3 regions of the Cronobacter malonaticus LMG 23826 genome follow, and region 2 is predicted to be linked to each of the others. Evidence: predicted binding sites of a transcription regulator. Region 2 holds the regulator's gene; each other region holds the start of a gene.
What was found. Region 2 encodes PhoB, which activates phosphate uptake and scavenging genes when phosphate is short. Its sites were predicted from a motif close to CTGTCATAAAACTGNCNNAT; they were not measured.

Region 1 (5,794 bases), 1.9 Mb from region 2:
TACGACTGGGAAAGCCTGCGCGAATCCATCAAGACGCACGGCCTGCGTAACTCCACGCTGTCTGCGTTGATGCCGTCCGAGACCTCTTCGCAGATCTCTAACGCCACCAACGGCATTGAGCCGCCGCGCGGCCACATCAGCATCAAAGCCTCGAAAGACGGTATCCTGCGTCAGGTGGTGCCGGACTACGAACAGCTCAAAGATCAGTACGAGCTGCTGTGGGAAATGCCGGGCAACGACGGCTATCTGCAGCTGGTGGGCATCATGCAGAAATTTATCGACCAGTCGATTTCTGCCAACACCAACTACGATCCGACGCGCTTCCCGTCAGGCAAAGTGCCGATGCAGCAGCTCCTGAAAGACCTGCTCACCGCCTATAAGCTCGGTGTGAAGACGCTGTATTATCAGAACACCCGCGACGGCGCGGAAGATGCCCAGGATGACCTGGCGCCATCCATTCAGGATGACGGCTGCGAAAGCGGCGCATGTAAAATCTAACACGCAGGGCGGGGAAACCCGCCCTCTTGTTGTTAAGGCCGTAGGGTGGGTAAGCGAAGCACACCCACCATTTACAGCCGAACCCTTAACAGCCGAACCGTTGGCCGTAAGGTGGGTAAGCAAAGCGCCCCACCCTTAACAGCCGAACCGTTGGCCGTAGGGTGGGTAAGCAAAGCGCACCCACCGTTAACAGCCGAACCGTTGGCCGTAGGGTGGGTAAGCGAAGCGCACCCACCGTTAACAGCCGATATTGTTTGCAGACAGGATTTACGTCATGGCCTACACCACATTTTCACAGACGAAAAACGACCAGCTCCTTGAACCCATGTTTTTTGGCCAACCGGTCAACGTGGCGCGTTACGATCAGCAAAAATATGAAATTTTCGAAAAGCTTATCGAAAAGCAGCTGTCATTCTTCTGGCGTCCTGAAGAAGTGGACGTTTCCCGCGACCGCATCGATTTCCAGGCGCTGCCGGAGCATGAAAAACATATTTTCATCAGCAACCTGAAATACCAGACGCTGCTCGACTCAATCCAGGGCCGCAGCCCGAACGTCGCGCTGCTGCCGCTGATCTCCATCCCGGAGCTGGAAACGTGGGTCGAAACCTGGGCGTTTTCCGAGACCATCCACTCGCGCTCTTACACCCACATCATCCGCAATATCGTCAACGATCCGGCGGTGGTGTTTGACGATATCGTCACCAACGAGCAGATCTTAAAGCGCGCCGAAGGCATCTCGCACTACTACGACGATCTGATCGAGATGACCAGCTACTGGCACCTGCTGGGCGAAGGCACCCACAGCGTTAACGGCAAAACCGTGACCGTGAACCTGCACGAGCTTAAGAAAAAACTCTACCTGTGCCTGATGAGCGTCAACGCGCTGGAAGCGATTCGCTTCTACGTCAGCTTCGCCTGCTCCTTCGCGTTCGCCGAGCGCGAACTGATGGAAGGCAACGCCAAAATCATCCGCCTTATCGCGCGTGACGAAGCGCTGCACCTGACCGGCACCCAGCACATGCTGAACCTGATGCGCAGCGGCGAAGACGATCCGGAAATGGCCGCGATTGCCGAAGAGTGCAAACAGGAGTGCTACGACCTGTTCGTGCTGGCGGCGCAGCAGGAGAAAGAGTGGGCGGAATATCTGTTCCAGGGCGGTTCCATGATCGGTCTGAACAAAGATATTCTCTGCCAGTACGTTGAGTACATCACCAACATCCGTATGCAGGCTGTCGGTCTGGATCTGCCGTTCAAAACCCGCTCCAACCCGATTCCCTGGATCAACACCTGGCTGGTGTCTGATAACGTACAGGTAGCGCCGCAGGAAGTGGAAGTGAGCTCTTATCTGGTCGGCCAGATCGATTCGGAAATCGACCATGACGATCTGAGCAGCTTCCAGCTCTGATATGGGTCGTATTACGCTTCGCGTGACGGGCACCGAGCTGTCGTGCCCGGATGAGCACCCTTCCCTGCTGGCGGCGCTGGAGTCACACGCGGTGACGGTGGAGTACCAATGCCGTGAAGGCTATTGCGGCTCGTGCCGCTGCAAACTGGTCGCAGGCCAGGTGCAGTGGCTGACGAAACCGCTGGCGTTTATTCAGGAGGGCGAGATTTTGCCCTGCTGCTGTAAACCGCAGGGCGATATCGAAATAGAGATGTAACAACGCCGTATTGTCGGGTGGCGCGACGCATACCCGGCCTGGCAACCCCTGGTACCAGGCCGGATCAGGCGAAACCGCCAACCGGCAATATCAGCGATTATCTTTCAAAAAACTCACCGCTTTATCCGGGAAATCGGTAAACAGCCCGTCCACTTCCGCCTTGTTATACAGCACGTCATAAAGCTGATTCACATCCGTGGCGTATACCGGCAACTGGTCGGCGCGCACCGTATACGGGTGCACCTGCAAATGGCTGGCGTGCGCCTCTTTCGCCATATCGGTCAGCGTCACGTGGTCCTTGGTCGAGCCTTCCGCCACCAGCATATGGTAATCCGGCCCGATGCCGTCGGCGTACTGCGCAATCTGCTTCATGGCGCCCGGTTTAAACATCCAGTCATAGCGATAGTTTACCCATTTGCCATCGGCCTGCTTCTCCTGGGTTTCGTTCCAGTCGGTGTAAGCGATAAGCTGCACCAGCTTCAGATCCATCCCCATTTTCGGCTCCAGCTCATTTTTAATGCGCTTAAGCTCGTTGGCGTCGAAACATTGCAGATAGACCTTATCCTGCTTCGTGGTATAGCCATATTTTTTCAGGGTTTCCAGCGTCTTCGCGGCGATATCCTTGCCTTCCTGATGATGGAACCACGGCGCTTTGATCTCCGGGTAAATACCGATGTTTTTACCGGTGGAGTGGTTCAGTCCCTGCACAAACTCGATCTCTTCTTCAAAGGTATGCACCCGGAAATCGGATTTACCCATCGGGAAGCGACCAGGGAAGGTCTGCACCTTTTTGCCGTTTTCCAGTTCAAAGCCTTCGCTGAATTTCAGCGATTTGATCTCCGCGAGCGTGAAATCGATCGCGTAGTAACGGCCATCTTTACGCGCGCGGTCGGGGAAGCGCTCCGCCACGTCGGTGACGCGATCCAGGTAGTGGTCATGCAGCACCACCAGCTGGTCATCTTTGGTCATCACCAGATCCTGCTCCAGGTAATCCGCGCCCTGCGCATAGGCCATCGCTTTGGCAGGCAGCGTATGCTCTGGCAGATATCCGCTGGCACCGCGATGCGCGATCACCAGTTTATCCGCCGCCAGCGCGCTTGCCGACATCACGCCAATCGCCAGCGCCGCCAGCGTCATTTTCAGTTTCATGGGTGCTCCTTATCCGCGTTTCGCAAGCGTTGCATGGTGGTGTTTATGCTCACCGACCATCACGATAATCAGCAGTAATACCGCCAGAATGCTGCCGCCAATCATCACCATAAAGCCGCCATCCCAGCCAAAGAAATCGACGGTGTAGCCCACGATAGCGCTCGCCGCCACCGAGCCGCCGAGGTAGCCGAACAGGCCGGTAAAGCCCGCCGCGGTGCCCGCCGCCTTTTTCGGTGCCAGTTCCAGCGCATGCAGACCAATCAGCATCACCGGGCCGTAAATCAGAAAGCCGATGACAATCATGCACACCATATCAATGTGTGGGTTGCCCGGCGGGTTGAGCCAGTAAACGATAGTGGCGATGGTCACCAGCGTCATAAAGAACACGCCGGTCGCGCCGCGGTTGCCACGGAAAACCTTGTCCGACATCCAGCCGCAAATCAGCGTGCCGGGGATGCCCGCGTATTCATAGAAGAAATACGCCCAGGACGATTTATCCAGCGCGAAATGCTTCACCTCTTTTAAATAGGTCGGCGACCAGTCGAGGATGCCGTAGCGCAGCAGGTAAACGAACACGTTCGCGATAGCGATGTACCACAGCAGCTTATTCGGCAGCACGTATTGCATGAAGATCTGCTTCGCGGTCAGCTCTTCTTCGTGCTTCTCGTTATAGTCGTCCGGGTAATCATTTTTATACGCTTCGATGGGTGGCAGGCCGCAGGACTGCGGCGTATCGCGCATCAGGGCGAAGGCGATAATCGCTACCAGAATTGCTGCGAACGCGGGCATATAGAGCGCGGCGTGCCAGTCGTTGAACCATGCCATGCCGAGCAAAAACAGCAGCGGCGGGATCCCGCCGCCCACGTTATGGGCGCAGTTCCACACGGAGACAATCCGGCCGCGCTCTTTCTGCGACCACCAGTGCACCATCGTGCGCCCGCACGGCGGCCACCCCATGCCCTGGAACCAACCGCACAGGAACAGCAGCACAAACATCACCATAATGCTCGATGTCGCCCAGGGAACGAAGCCCATAAACAGCATCACCGCCGCCGCGAGGATCAAACCCGCGGGCAGGAAGACCCGCGGATTCGAGCGGTCAGACACTGAACCCATGATGAACTTTGAGAATCCATAAGCGATGGAAATGCCCGAAAGCGCAAAACCGAGATCGCCGCGCGAGAAGCCCTGCTCCACCAGATACGGCATCGCGAGGGCAAAGTTTTTACGCACCAGATAGTAAGCGGCATAGCCGAAGAAAATCCCCATAAAAATCTGCCAGCGCAGGCGACGATAGAGCGGATCTATCTCGCCGTCAGGCAGCCTTGCGCGATGCGGGGCGGGTTTAAAAATACTTAACATCTCTGTCTCCTGCTGATGAGGTTTATATCTATTCGTTTTACTTATGTTTCCTTTGCGAGCGTGATAGTAGGCAAAATGGATTATTTATGCTGTGAAACGTCGCACAAAATGTTACAGAAATATGACATTCGAAAACAAAAGCGCAAATTTTTGCCATTTATTTTCGAATGGTGCGCGTTTACTTTCGATTAAGCGCATAAAAGAGAAGGAAAATGCGCGGTGTGAGCGCCAGTACGCTAAATGGAAAACAGAGAGGGGAATAGAGCGCAGAGCAGCGCGTCTGGATGTTCAGCAGATAACGGACGCCCGGCTCTGCACAGGCGCCCCGTTGCAGTGTCAGACCGTGTGTGTTTCGACTACCTGCACCCAGCCCTGGCTTGCCGTCACGTCCTGGCCGTTAAGCCAGCGGCGCACCAGCGTCAGCGCCATCATGGCGCAAATTTCCTGGCGGATATGCAGCGCATAGCGGCTGGCGTTAAAGCGCAGGCGCACGGCGTGCGTGCCCTGCGGCGTGGTGAGCGCGATGTTAATCTCGTCGTCTTCCACGCTCGCGATGCTCAGCGCCAGGTCGGCTAGATGACGGCTGCGACGATCCACGTTCCAGTGGGCGGTCTGCGCCAGCGTCTCCACCTGGGCGGGCAGCACTTCGCTTGCCAGCAGCGGCGCGTCGGCACCCGACAGTTGCAGCGCCAGCAGGCCCGCGGTGAACTGCTCGCTTAACGTAATGCTGAGCTGCTGCTCGCGCAGGCAGCGGGCAATCTGGGCAGGCAGCGTTTCGGTGCCTTCAAAAATCAGGCTGTCGCCCGCCACTTCACGCACTTTCGGCCAGACGGCTTCCATCTCCGCGCGCCGCGACGCAGGCCCGGTCAGTTTGAGTTCGATAATCGGCGTGGAGGAACGATAGCCCATCACGACGTCCGGCGGTAGCGTCAGCGAATCGAGTGCGGCGGCGAGATCGCTTTCAGAGCGGCCAAACGTGGTCAGACGCAGGCAGAGCGGCGGCTCAGGGAGCGTAAAGCGCTCGCGCAGGCGCGGCAGGATCTCATGCTCCACCATGCGCTTAAATTCAGACGGCACGCCCGGCGTGAAGAAAATCAGACAGCGGTTGAGCTTGATGGCAAACC
Region 2 (5,794 bases):
CGGCGGATAGATGGCCGTCAGCACCGGAATGGAGAACTGAATCAGCTGGCTTAAGCCAAGGTTCGACACCACCATCGAGAAGAGACCCAGGATAAACACCAGCGTGCGGTAAGAGAGCGGCAGGTACTGCGCGAAGAACTCGGCGCAGGCGCAGGTCAGGCCGACCGCCGTCACCATACACGCGAGGAAGATCAGCGCCGCCAGCAGGAAGCTACCCGCGCCGCCGAAGGTATGCTGAACATAGGCATGCAGAATCGCCGCGCCGTTAGCGGATTGATCCACCAGCGTCGCGCTGTCAGAACCGAGACGGAACAGCGCCAGGTAGAGCAGCGTCAGGCCGACGCCCGCCATCAGGCCCGCGAAAATGGTGTAGCGCGTCAGCAGGCGAGAATCAGACACGCCGCGTGAACGCGCCGCGTTGACGATAACAATCCCGAACACCATCGCGCCGAGCGTATCCATCGTCAGATAACCATTCACGAAGCCGTTAGAAAACGCCGCTTTCTGATAGGCGTCTGTCGCCACGCTGATATCGCCCGCCGGCCAGACAATCGCCGCCACCGACAGCACCACCAGCGCGATGATTTTCAGCGGGGCCAGGAAGTTGCCCACGGTATCCAGCAGTTTGCCCGGATAGAGCGACACCAGAATCACCAGCGCGAAATAGACCAGGCTGTAGATGAGCAGCGGCAGCGCGCCGTCGCCGGTGAGCGGCGCAATGCCAACTTCAAACGACACGGTCGCGGTGCGCGGCGTCGCGAACAGCGGCCCGACGGCCAGATAACACACCGTCGCCAGCAGAATGCCCGCGACGCGGCCAATCGGATGGCTCAGGCTGTCAACGCCACCGCCGACTTTCGCCAGCGCCACCACGGTCAGCACAGGCAGACCCACGGCGGTAATAAGAAAGCCGATCGCCGCCGTCCAGACATGCGGACCGGCCTGCAAACCAACCATAGGAGGGAAAATGATATTGCCCGCGCCGACGAACAGCGCAAAGGTCATAAACCCCAGTGCGATAATGTCGCGCGATTTTAAACGATGGGTCATAAGATTTACTGCCTGTGGATGTGGTGTTGAAATTGAATAATTTTTTACCGCCAGTCACCTGACGAAAACGCGGCTATTTGCAGAGCTGACAGCGGGATATGCTTCCCGATTACGCTGGCGAAGAATTGTTTTTCGATTTACCAGGTAAAAACAGTCGGTCTGGCAATAGCAGGGGCGCAATTTAAACGCTTATAACGTTTAAAGGCAAGACGGGATCGTAAAACCAGACCTTTATGCCAGATCTAAGTTTCAGGGTAGTGATAAAATCTGAAATCGTAAAAAACCTCCGGCGATTCGCGCGAGCAAAAAAGCGTCAAACGCTGAAAAAAACGTTCAGAGGCGGCGAAAAAATGAATAAGGCCAGCTTATGGCTGGCCCTGGAAAGAAAGGTTGACGAACTAAATGTCAGAAAGCGCTTTAGCGGGCGCGGAGACAATTAATCGCTCCGGCAGGAGGAACGAAAACGTGGTGCCTTTGCCAGGCGTACTTTCAATCTCCAGACGCGCATCGTGGTGCGTCAGCGCATGTTTCACAATCGCAAGCCCCAGCCCACTCCCGCCTGTCTGGCGCGAGCGCGCCTTATCAACACGATAGAACCGCTCGGTGAGGCGCGGAATATGCTCCGCGGCAATCCCTGGCCCGGTGTCCGCCACGCTAAAGCGCGCCCCGTTCGCCACGTGCTCCCAGCGCACGGTGATGTGCGTGCCCTCGGGCGTATGGTTGACCGCGTTATAGACCAGGTTTGAAATCGCGCTGCGCAACTGCTCGTCATTGCCAAGCACTTTGAGCTGCGGATCGACCTCAAACGTAAAAGTATGCTTCTGCTGGCTCAGCGTCTGCGCTTCGCGCTCCACCACCCGCAGCATCATCGGCACGTCGATGGTTTCGTTAAGCTGCATCGCGGGCGCCGCCTCGATTTTCGAGAGCGTGAGTAGCTGTTTCACCAGCCCTTCCATGCGGTAAGTCTGCTCGCGCATAGTGTGTAGCGCTTTTTCCCGCAGCGGCCCTTCGAGCGTCTGCTCGTGCATCATCTCCAGATACCCCTGCAACACGGTGAGCGGCGTGCGCAACTCATGGCTGACGTTGGCGAAGAAGTTGCGCCGCGCGCCTTCGAGCTGGTGCATCTGCGTGACGTCGCGCGCCACCATTAACAGTTGATCTTCGCTGTACGGCATGACGCGAAACTCAAGATGACGCCCGTTGTTAAGCACCAGATGCAATGGCCGGTTGAACTCCTTGCCGCGCAGATAGCTGGTGAATTCCGGGTAGCGCAGCAGGTTTAAGATGTTCTGGCCGTTATCGTCCGGCCAGCGCAGGCCGAGAAGCTGTTGCGCAAGGCCGTTACACCAGAAGATGACGCCCTCTTCCGTGGTCAGCACCACGGCGTCCGGCAGGGATTCCGCGCCGCTGCGAAAGCGTTTGATAAGATTACCTAGTTCGCGGCGGCGTTTTTTATTGCGCAACTGCATCTGGTGCAGGCCGTAGAGCAGCGGCTCCCAGCTCCCGCTGCCGGGCGGCGGCGTCATGCTGCGATCCACCCACAGCCACCAGGAGAGTCGCAGCAGATTCCAGAAATGCCAGATAAGCAATCCGGTCACCGCCGCCAGTAAAAACCATGCCAGATAGCCGAATATCGCCCCGAGCACCAGCGCCGGGATACAGCAGAGCAACAGCTCCAGCACCAGTCTTTTCCATGACAGCCGTTCCAGCACGCGTCACACTCCTGTTTTGGGTTTAAAAACGGGTTGAGAACCGATAACCCGTACCGCGCACCGTCTGAACCATTCTGTCATGACCACTCTGCTCCAGCGCCTTACGCAGGCGGCGGATATGCACATCCACGGTGCGATCTTCCACATACACATTGGTGCCCCAGACGTTATTCAGCAGCTGTTCGCGGCTATAAACGCGCTCCGGGTGCGTCATAAAGAAGTGTAACAGCTTGAATTCGGTCGGCCCCATATCGAGGGGGTTTTCGCCGGTCATCACGCGGTGCGATGACGGATCGAGGCTTAAGCCCTGCATTTCGATAACTTCATCAACGGCCATTGGCGAGATACGACGCATGACCGCTTTAATACGCGCCACCAGCTCTTTCGGGGAGAACGGTTTGGTAATGTAATCGTCAGCCCCGGTCTCCAGGCCACGCACGCGATCTTCTTCTTCGCCGCGCGCGGTCAGCATCACCACAGGGATCTCACGGGTCAGCGCTTCGCGTTTGATATGTTTAATAAACTGGATCCCCGATCCGCCGGGCAGCATCCAGTCCAGCAGAATCAGATCGGGCCACGGCTCATTGAGTTGATTCACCGCACTGTCATAATCTTCCGCTTCCACCGGCTGGAAGCCGTTTTGTTCCAGTACGAAACACACCATCTCGCGGATAGGTGCTTCATCTTCAACGACCAGAATACGTCTCGCCATGATTCGCCCTGTTAAATAAAGTAAACAGTATGTTATGCGGCGCCATTATGCGTCAGATTTATGACAGATTTATGAAAAAGATGACCGTAAGATGACCTGTCAGCGCAGGCGGTTAAACCCGGCGGCGCGACGAAACAGGACACCCGCCGTACTGGATGTTTATAATCCCCTTCTCGCTTTTTCGCCACAGGGCATCCCATGCGTATTCTGCATACCTCAGACTGGCATCTTGGTCAAAATTTTTACGCCAAAAGCCGCGCCGCCGAACATGAAGCCTTTCTCGACTGGCTGCTGGAGGCAGCGGTTGCGCATCAGGTAGATGCGATTATCGTCGCGGGCGACATCTTCGATACCGGCGCGCCGCCAAGCTATGCGCGTGAGCTCTATAACCGCTTTGTGGTCAAACTCCAGGCGGCGAACTGCCCGCTTATCGTGCTCGGCGGCAACCACGATTCGGTGGCGACGCTCAATGAATCCCGCGAACTGCTGGCCTGCCTCAATACCCACGTTATCGCCAGCGCGCAGCTTACGCCAGAAACGCAGGCCACGCTTTTATACCGCCGCGACGGCGAACCTGGCGCGGTGCTCTGTCCGGTGCCGTTTTTGCGCCCGCGCGACGTGCTGCGAAGCCTTGGCGGGCAGTCGGGCCGTGAAAAGCAGCAGCAACTGCTGGAGGCCATCAGCCTGCACTATCAACAGAGCTATGAGGCCGCCTGCCAGCTTCGCGGCGAGCGTAACCTGCCGATTATCGCGACCGGCCATCTGACCACCGTTGGCGTAACCAAAAGTGACGCGGTACGCGACATTTATATAGGCACGCTCGACGCCTTCCCCGCAGACCGCTTTCCCCCCGCCGATTACATTGCGCTCGGGCATATTCACCGCGCCCAGAAAGTGGCGGGCTGCGAGCATATCCGCTACAGCGGCTCGCCGATTGCGCTGAGCTTTGATGAAACCGGCAAAGAGAAAAGCGTTTATCTGGTGGAGTTTGCCGATGGCAAACTGCGCGACGTCACGGCCCTGCCGGTGCCGGTCAGCCAGCCGCTGGCGGTGCTGAAAGGCAGCCTGGAGTCCATTACCGCGCAGCTCGAACAGTGGCGCGACGCGCCGGACGAGCCGAAAGTCTGGCTCGATATCGAAATCGACACCGCTGAATTTCTGCATGATATGCACCGCCAGATAAGCGTGCTCACCGAAAGCCTGCCGGTGGAGGTCGTTCTGCTGCGCCGCAGCCGCGAAATGCGCGCGCGCGCGCTCGGCACGCTCAGCACCGAAACGCTTAGCGAGCTGGGGCCGGAAGAGGTGTTTGAACGACGCCTTGAACTGGAGGCGTTTGAGGAGCCGGAGAAAGCGCGCCTGCGCACGCTCTTCGCCCGCACGCTGGAGAGCCTGCACGAGGAGGATGAGGCATGAAAATCTTAACTCTACGGCTAAAAAACCTGAACTCGCTGAAAGGCGAATGGAAAATCGACTTTACCGCCGAACCGTTCGCGAGCAACGGGCTGTTCGCGATCACCGGCCCGACCGGCGCGGGCAAAACCACGCTGCTGGATGCCATCTGCCTTGCGCTCTACCACCGCACGCCGCGCCTGAACGCGCTGTCGCAAAGCCAGAATGACCTGATGACGCGCGACACCGCCGAGTGTCTGGCGGAAGTGGAGTTTGAAGTCAAAGGCGTCGCCTGGCGCGCCTTCTGGAGCCAGAGCCGCGCGCGCGGCCAGCCGGATGGCAATTTACAGGCCCCGCGTGTGGAGCTGGCGCGCTGCGAAGACGGCAAAATCGTCGCCGATAAAATCAAAGACAAACTCGACAGAATTGCCGCGCTGACGGGCCTCGATTACGACCGTTTCACCCGTTCGATGATGCTCTCGCAGGGCCAGTTCGCCGCGTTTCTCAATGCCGAAGCCAAAGCGCGTGCCGAACTGCTGGAAGAACTGACCGGTACCGAAATCTACGGCCAGGTCTCGGCACGTATTTTCGAACAGCATAAAGAGGCCCGCAGCCAGCTTGAGAAGCTCGAATCGCAGGCGCAGGGCGTGCGGCTGCTGGACGAAGCGCAGCGGGAAAGCTTAACCACAGGTTTGCAGGCGCTTACTGACGAGGAAAAAACGCTGCTTGCCCGCCAGCGCCAGTTACAGCAAGAGCACCTGTGGCTGACGCAGCGCACCGCGCTTGCCCGCGCGCTCGACGCGGCACGCCAGGCCGCGGCTGCGGCGGATGCGGCGTTACAGGCCGCCGCCCCGGATCTCGCGCGGCTTGAAGCGGCGCTACCGGCGGAAAAACTGCGTCCGGCGTGGCTGCGCTGTCAGGAGCTGGAAAC
Region 3 (5,794 bases), 960 kb from region 2:
ATATGCGCAGCGCCGCGCAGGAAGGCAACGCAATTGTCGAAGAAGTCGTCGTCTCCATGCAGGAGATCGAATCCAGTTCCAGTAAGATCGACAACATTATCGGCATTATCGAAGATATCGCCTTCCAGACTAACATTCTGGCGCTCAACGCCGCGGTGGAAGCCGCCCGTGCGGGTGAGCAGGGTCGAGGTTTTGCGGTGGTGGCAAGCGAAGTGCGTAACCTGGCGCAGCGCTCGTCGGTGGCCGCGAAGGAGATCAAAGAGCTTATCGAGCAGTCCGGCGAACAGGTGGTGCTGGGCAGTGACCGTGTGGCGCGCGCGGGCGAGAGCATGAAGCGCATTATCGGCTCGATTAAACAGGTCTCTGAGCTGATGTCAGAAATCGCGCTCTCCACTGGCGAGCAGAGCCGTGGGATTGAGCAGATTAACCAGGCCGTCGCGCAGATGGATTCCGTCACCCAGCAGAACGCCGCGCTGGTGGAAGAAGCCTCTGCCGCCGCCCACTCGCTGAAAGAGCAGTCACAGCTGCTCAATCAGGCGGTCGCGGTGTTTAAACTGAGCTAACGGTTGTAAAACGAGTCAGGGCAGGTGCCAGCCTGCCCTTTTTTATTGCGCTTAAAGCGGTTTATCGAGCTTTATAACCCACAGTTCATTCTGCGAGGCGGGTTTTTCCAGCGGCTTAATGCCGATTTTGCTGGCAACCGGCTTGCCGTCCAGGGTCAAATGCCCCTTTCCGTCGACGTTGTAGTCATCCATCGCTTTTTTATCGCCCTGCGGCTCCAGCAGCTCTGACTGTAAACCAAAGTCGTTATCGTTAATGACCGCGAGGGTTTGCGAGTCGATAAGCGCCAGCCCTTCGGCCTTTTCCTGCTGCCAGCCCAGTTCACGCAAATCAACCGCCAGCTGTTTTGTGGCGAGCTTCACGCCGCGCGCGTTGAGTTTTTCCGCATCGTCAAATTCCGGCGGCTGGGTGTTATCCAGCGTGCTCAGATCGGTGGCGTTGCTGAGATCGACCACATAGATACGGTTGCGCATGGTTTTGTTTTTATCGCCGCCCTGCTCGATAAGCAGAATACGATGGTCATCGAGCGCCACGATATCGCCGATTTTAGCGTCTTTGGCTTTTTTATAGACGTCGATGTCGATCGGATAACCGTACATCGCGGTTTTACCGGTCGCCGGGTCAAAACTCACCAGACGCGTAAAGCGCGCGGTGTTTTTGGTTTTGCCGTCGATATCCAGCGTGCTCTGCACCGCCGCGATAATGCGCCCGTCCGGCATCCGGGTCAGCCCTTCAAAGCCGCGGTTAGGCTGACGCCATTTAATGATATTTGGCAGTCCGCCCGCCACGCCCTCTTCACCCTTACCGGCCTGCGGGCCATGTTTAGCAAGGATCGCGCCGCTGGCGTCCACATGAATAATAAACGGACCATATTCGTCACACAGCCAGTAGCCGCCCTTGCCGTCTGGCGTGATGCCTTCGGTATCCAGCCCGCGCTTATCGCCAGTGAGCGTTTGCAGCGCGTCGTTGAGCGCCAGCTCATTCGTCGCGCCGATAAGCCCGGCAGGCAGCGGCAGACCGCTGATATTGCCCTGATCGTCATGCAATGGCATCGGGTCGCTCGCCTGCGCCTGATCTTTGCTGACGCGAATGGTCATCATCAGCGGCGTGTACTCCGGGCTTGCGAAGATTTTCGACTCCTGCTTACCCATTTTCGGCGAGTCGGCGTTCGGGCCGCGGTCGGTGACGGTCGCGAAAATCAGGTCATCGCCCTCTTTGCGTAAAAACAGCAGGCCGGAGCCAACGCCTACCGGCAGGCCATTCGGAAACGCGCTGGCGTAGTTGCCGGAATAGACCACATGGTCTTCCTGCGGAAACGTCACGACATAGCGTTCAACCTGCGGCGCGGCGGCCAGTGAACAGAGCGGAAAAAGCGCGGCGAAAGCGAGCGTAAGCGGTTTAATTTTCATTGTTCACAGATCCAGAGTCGGGGTGAGACTGTTATAAGACGCAGGCGTGACAGATTAATGACAGCGCCCTTTTCCCCTGTGGATTCAGCGAGTCACAGCGTTAACCGCCGCGCATGTTGAAGCCATGACGCCGACAAACCGGGCACAGCTTCTCGCCCTGCCGCCATGCACGCCACGGCTCGCCGCAGCGCTCGCAGCGGGCGTGATGCAACGCCCGGTGAATCAGCGGCCCGGCGTCGCCCTCCGTTATGGTTATAGCCTTAACCGGGCACACCGCCGCGCAGTCGCCGCAACCATCGCAACGTGCGGTATTGAGTGTGAAATCCTCTTCATCAAAGCGAATCGCGCCGCCTGCGCACACCCGGTCACAGGCGCCGCATACCAGACAGCGCGTGGTGTCCAGAACGGCGACACAGGTTGTGGAAAACGCCCCCGCCGCGCGCCGTGTGGCGGCGTCATAGCGTACGCGTGCGAGTTCACCGTCAGGCCTCAGCAGACGGCGCTTCGCCTCCCCGGGCGTTGATGAAACCGCAACACACTGCCAGGGCGGCTCGCCGCGCTTTTTCAGCCACAGGTTAAGTTCTGCCAGCGGACGCAGCCACAGCGGGTCACGCATGAGATCCACCGCAACCGCGCGTATGCGGTACTGCGTATGCCAGAGCATCAGCTCCTCTGCCGCGACCGGCAGCGTGTACGGCCCGAGCAGTACGCCATCGCGATGGGTACGCGCCAGCGGCACGAGACTCTCAAACGCGTCCGCCGGGCAGACAAACAGGCAGATCCCGCAGCCGGTGCATCGCTCCGGGGCGAGAATAACCTCATGATTGTGGATGGCCAGCGCGCCGGTCGGGCAGCGTGTTACGCAATAATCGCAGCGGCTGCGGGCCAGCCGTTTCCTGGCGCAGCGCGCGCCCACACAGGGTTGTGCGGGCGCGAAGGTGTCAAAGAGATCCATCAGCCATCAATGGAGAAAAATGCCAGACGCAGCAGCAGTTCGCCGATGAGTATCAGCGTGCTGCCGGTCATTTGCGACGAGCGCGAGCCATGCGGGCGCGTCAGCCCGGTCATCAGCAGCATCGCGCCCGCCGCTGAGCAGCACCAGCCGGTGAGGCGCAGCCCGGCGCAGGCGTTGAAGGCCGACAGCGGTTGCAGCGGAAACGTCACCGGTACGATAGCCTGCGCTAAAAAGTGATAGTACGCAGGCTGAATGAGAAGCCGGATCAATACCACCGCCAGTGCCAGCAGCGAGAGACGCCGGCTGGCGGCGAGCTCTGCCTGCGCGTTGAAGGCCGGACGCAACGCGAGGCGCAACTGTAACAACGACGCGCCGATGAGCACGACCGAACCCAGGAACATGGCCCAGGTGTTGACGTGCTGCCAGGTGACGACAGACGCGTGGCAGTAAATGGACGCCATGGCCACCATATCCGCAAGCCCCGCCAGCACCGTCAGCCACAGCAGCGGCCACGGCACGGTGCGTTTCATTATCAGCAGCAAAATACTGATAGCCAGCAACGCCATAAACACGCCCGCGAGCGCAATCTCCCGGCTGAGCCAGGAGCTGGACAGATGGCGCAGCGCATTAAAGGCGTTGAGGGGATAGCCCAGATGCAGCGTAGAGGCGAGCAAACCGAGCGCCGCCGCAACGCCCACACAAACCAGCGCAGGCAGTGTGGCGAGCGTATGCCGCCCCGCGCGGGGCATCAGCCCGGCGGTCAGGCAAAGCATCAGCGTAAAGCCCACCGCGCCCTGCATCAGCAGCGTAAAAATCACTAACGGAAACTCATGCATCATGCTGTTCCTCCTGCTGAGCGCCCTGATGCGGCTTAATAACCAGATTGGGTCTGGTGACGGATGACGGCGGCAGGCCGTTGACGTCTGAGAGTGTGCCGAAGCGTTCACGCAGCGCACTAATCGGCCCGAACTGGATAGCCCCGAGCGGGCACGTGGCGACGCACACCGGCGGCTCGCCCTTCGCCAGCCGATCGATGCAGAAATCGCATTTCGACATCTGCCCGGTCTGCGTATTGCGCTGCGGCGCGCCGTAAGGGCACGACCAGGCGCAGTAGCCGCAACCGACGCATTTATCGGTGTTCACCCGCACGATGCCGTCGCCGTCGCGCTTGTGCATGGCGGTGGTTGGACAGTTGCGCGTGCAGATGGGGTCTGCGCAGTGGTTGCACGAAATCGACAAGGTATAAGCAAAGACATTTTGCATAAGCCCGCCTGCGCCGGTGGGCGTGAAGCCGCCGCCGTGAACCTCATAGACGCGCCGAAAGCGCCGCCCCGGTTCGAGATTATTTTTGTCTTTGCACGCCACCTGGCAGGCTTTGCAGCCTGAACAGCGCGACGAATCGATGAAAAATCCCAGTTGCTCGCCGCTGACCGGGGGATAGTCTTTAAACTGACTCATGTCTGGTTACCTCAACGAGCAGGGTTTGATGGGCGTTGCCTTTGGCAAGCGGAGTGATGCGCGCGCTGGTGAGCACATTCGGACAGCCGCCGTTATCGACGCCGTCAGCATCCGGCTGCCACCAGGCACCCGCCTGCATCGCCACCACGCCGGGAATAATGCGCGGCGTCACTTCGGCGGGAATGCGCACCACGCCGCGATCGTTATAAATACGCACCAGATCGCCCTGCTGAATGCCGCGCGCGCGGGCGTCCTGCGGGTTAATCCAGAGCTGCTGGCGCTGCACCTCCTGCAGCCACGGGTTGGCGTATTGCGTCGAGTTGGCGAGGTTTTTCCCCTTCCACGTAATGAGCTGTAGCGGATATTTGTCGCGCAGCGCGTCTTCTGGCCCTTCTTTCGCGGGCACATAGTGCGAAAGCGCCGGGATCTCCGGGTGTTTCATCTCCCAGAGTCGCTTAGAGAAAATTTCAATTTTGCCGGAGGGTGTCGGGAACGGATGGTTGTCCGGGTCGCGGATATTCTCTTCAAACGCGACATACGGCGGCGATTTCAGGTAGACGTGCGGATTGGCGCACAGCCCGGCGAAATCGGGCAGCTTGCGATCCGCCAGCGCCTCGCGGGTTTTCTCCCAGATATGCTCCACCCACTGTTTTTCGCTGCGCCCTTCGCTAAAACGCGCCTCGATACCGAGCTTACGCGCGACCTCGCGCAGCCAGTCGTAGTCCGAGCGGCGCTCAAACTCCGGCTCCACCAGCTTTTGCGACAGCAGCAGATAGTTGCCGGTGCCCCAGGTTTCGCCGATGTTCCAGCGCTCCATAAAGCTCGTTTCGGGCAGCAGCAAATCGGCGTAGCGGGCGCTGGGCGTGAGGAAGAGATCGCTTACCACGATAAACTCAACCTTGCTTTCATCTTCCAGCACTTTCACGGTCTGGTTGATGTCCGGGTTCTGGTTCGCCAGATAGTTGCCCGCAAGATTAAAGATGAATTTGATGTTGCTGGAGAGTGTTTCAGCGCCTTTTAAACCATTTTCTGGTGTGACCTTCGCCGCGTCGTCGCACGCCTGCACCCAGTTCATGATGGAGATTTTTTCCGCCACCGGGTTCGGTACGCTGTACGGATCGGCACAGAACAGCCGGTTGCCGATGCCGCCGTAGCCGGCCGCCCAGCCGCCCTTAACGCCGACATTGCCGGTGATGGTGGCGAGCAGTGTGGAGCCGCGCGCGGTGCGCTCGCCGCAGATATGGCGCTGCGGCCCCCAGCCCTGGATTAGCGCCGCTGGTCTGGTGGTGGCGTAGTCACGGGCGAGCTGGCGGATGGTCTGCGCAGGCACATGGGTGATGCGCTCCGCCCACTCCGGCGTTTTTTTCACGCCATCTTTTTCGCCAAAGAGATACGCCATCAGCGATTCTTC

Region 1: the regulator PhoB is predicted to act here: its motif matches at 4,779-4,798, upstream of glpT (glycerol-3-phosphate transporter).
Region 3: the regulator PhoB is predicted to act here: its motif matches at 2,015-2,034, upstream of AFK66_RS10055 (esterase-like activity of phytase family protein).

The regions. Positions count from the first base shown of each region.
Region 1 is NZ_CP013940.1:1,219,384-1,225,177, reverse strand. It holds gene nrdA (class 1a ribonucleoside-diphosphate reductase subunit alpha) at 1-498, shown strand, start outside; gene nrdB (class Ia ribonucleoside-diphosphate reductase subunit beta) at 773-1,903, shown strand; gene yfaE (class I ribonucleotide reductase maintenance protein YfaE) at 1,905-2,159, shown strand; gene glpQ (glycerophosphodiester phosphodiesterase) at 2,250-3,308, opposite strand; gene glpT (glycerol-3-phosphate transporter) at 3,318-4,670, opposite strand; gene AFK66_RS05735 (nicotinamide mononucleotide deamidase-related protein YfaY) at 5,007-5,794, opposite strand, start outside.
Region 2 is NZ_CP013940.1:3,078,469-3,084,262, forward strand. It holds gene brnQ (branched-chain amino acid transporter carrier protein BrnQ) at 1-1,050, opposite strand, end outside; gene phoR (phosphate regulon sensor histidine kinase PhoR) at 1,449-2,762, opposite strand; gene phoB (phosphate response regulator transcription factor PhoB) at 2,785-3,474, opposite strand; gene sbcD (exonuclease subunit SbcD) at 3,673-4,887, shown strand; gene sbcC (exonuclease subunit SbcC) at 4,884-5,794, shown strand, end outside.
Region 3 is NZ_CP013940.1:2,118,376-2,124,169, forward strand. It holds gene AFK66_RS10050 (methyl-accepting chemotaxis protein) at 1-563, shown strand, start outside; gene AFK66_RS10055 (esterase-like activity of phytase family protein) at 615-1,970, opposite strand; gene AFK66_RS10060 (4Fe-4S binding protein) at 2,071-2,925, opposite strand; gene AFK66_RS10065 (dimethyl sulfoxide reductase anchor subunit family protein) at 2,925-3,761, opposite strand; gene AFK66_RS10070 (DMSO/selenate family reductase complex B subunit) at 3,754-4,383, opposite strand; gene AFK66_RS10075 (DMSO/selenate family reductase complex A subunit) at 4,370-5,794, opposite strand, start outside.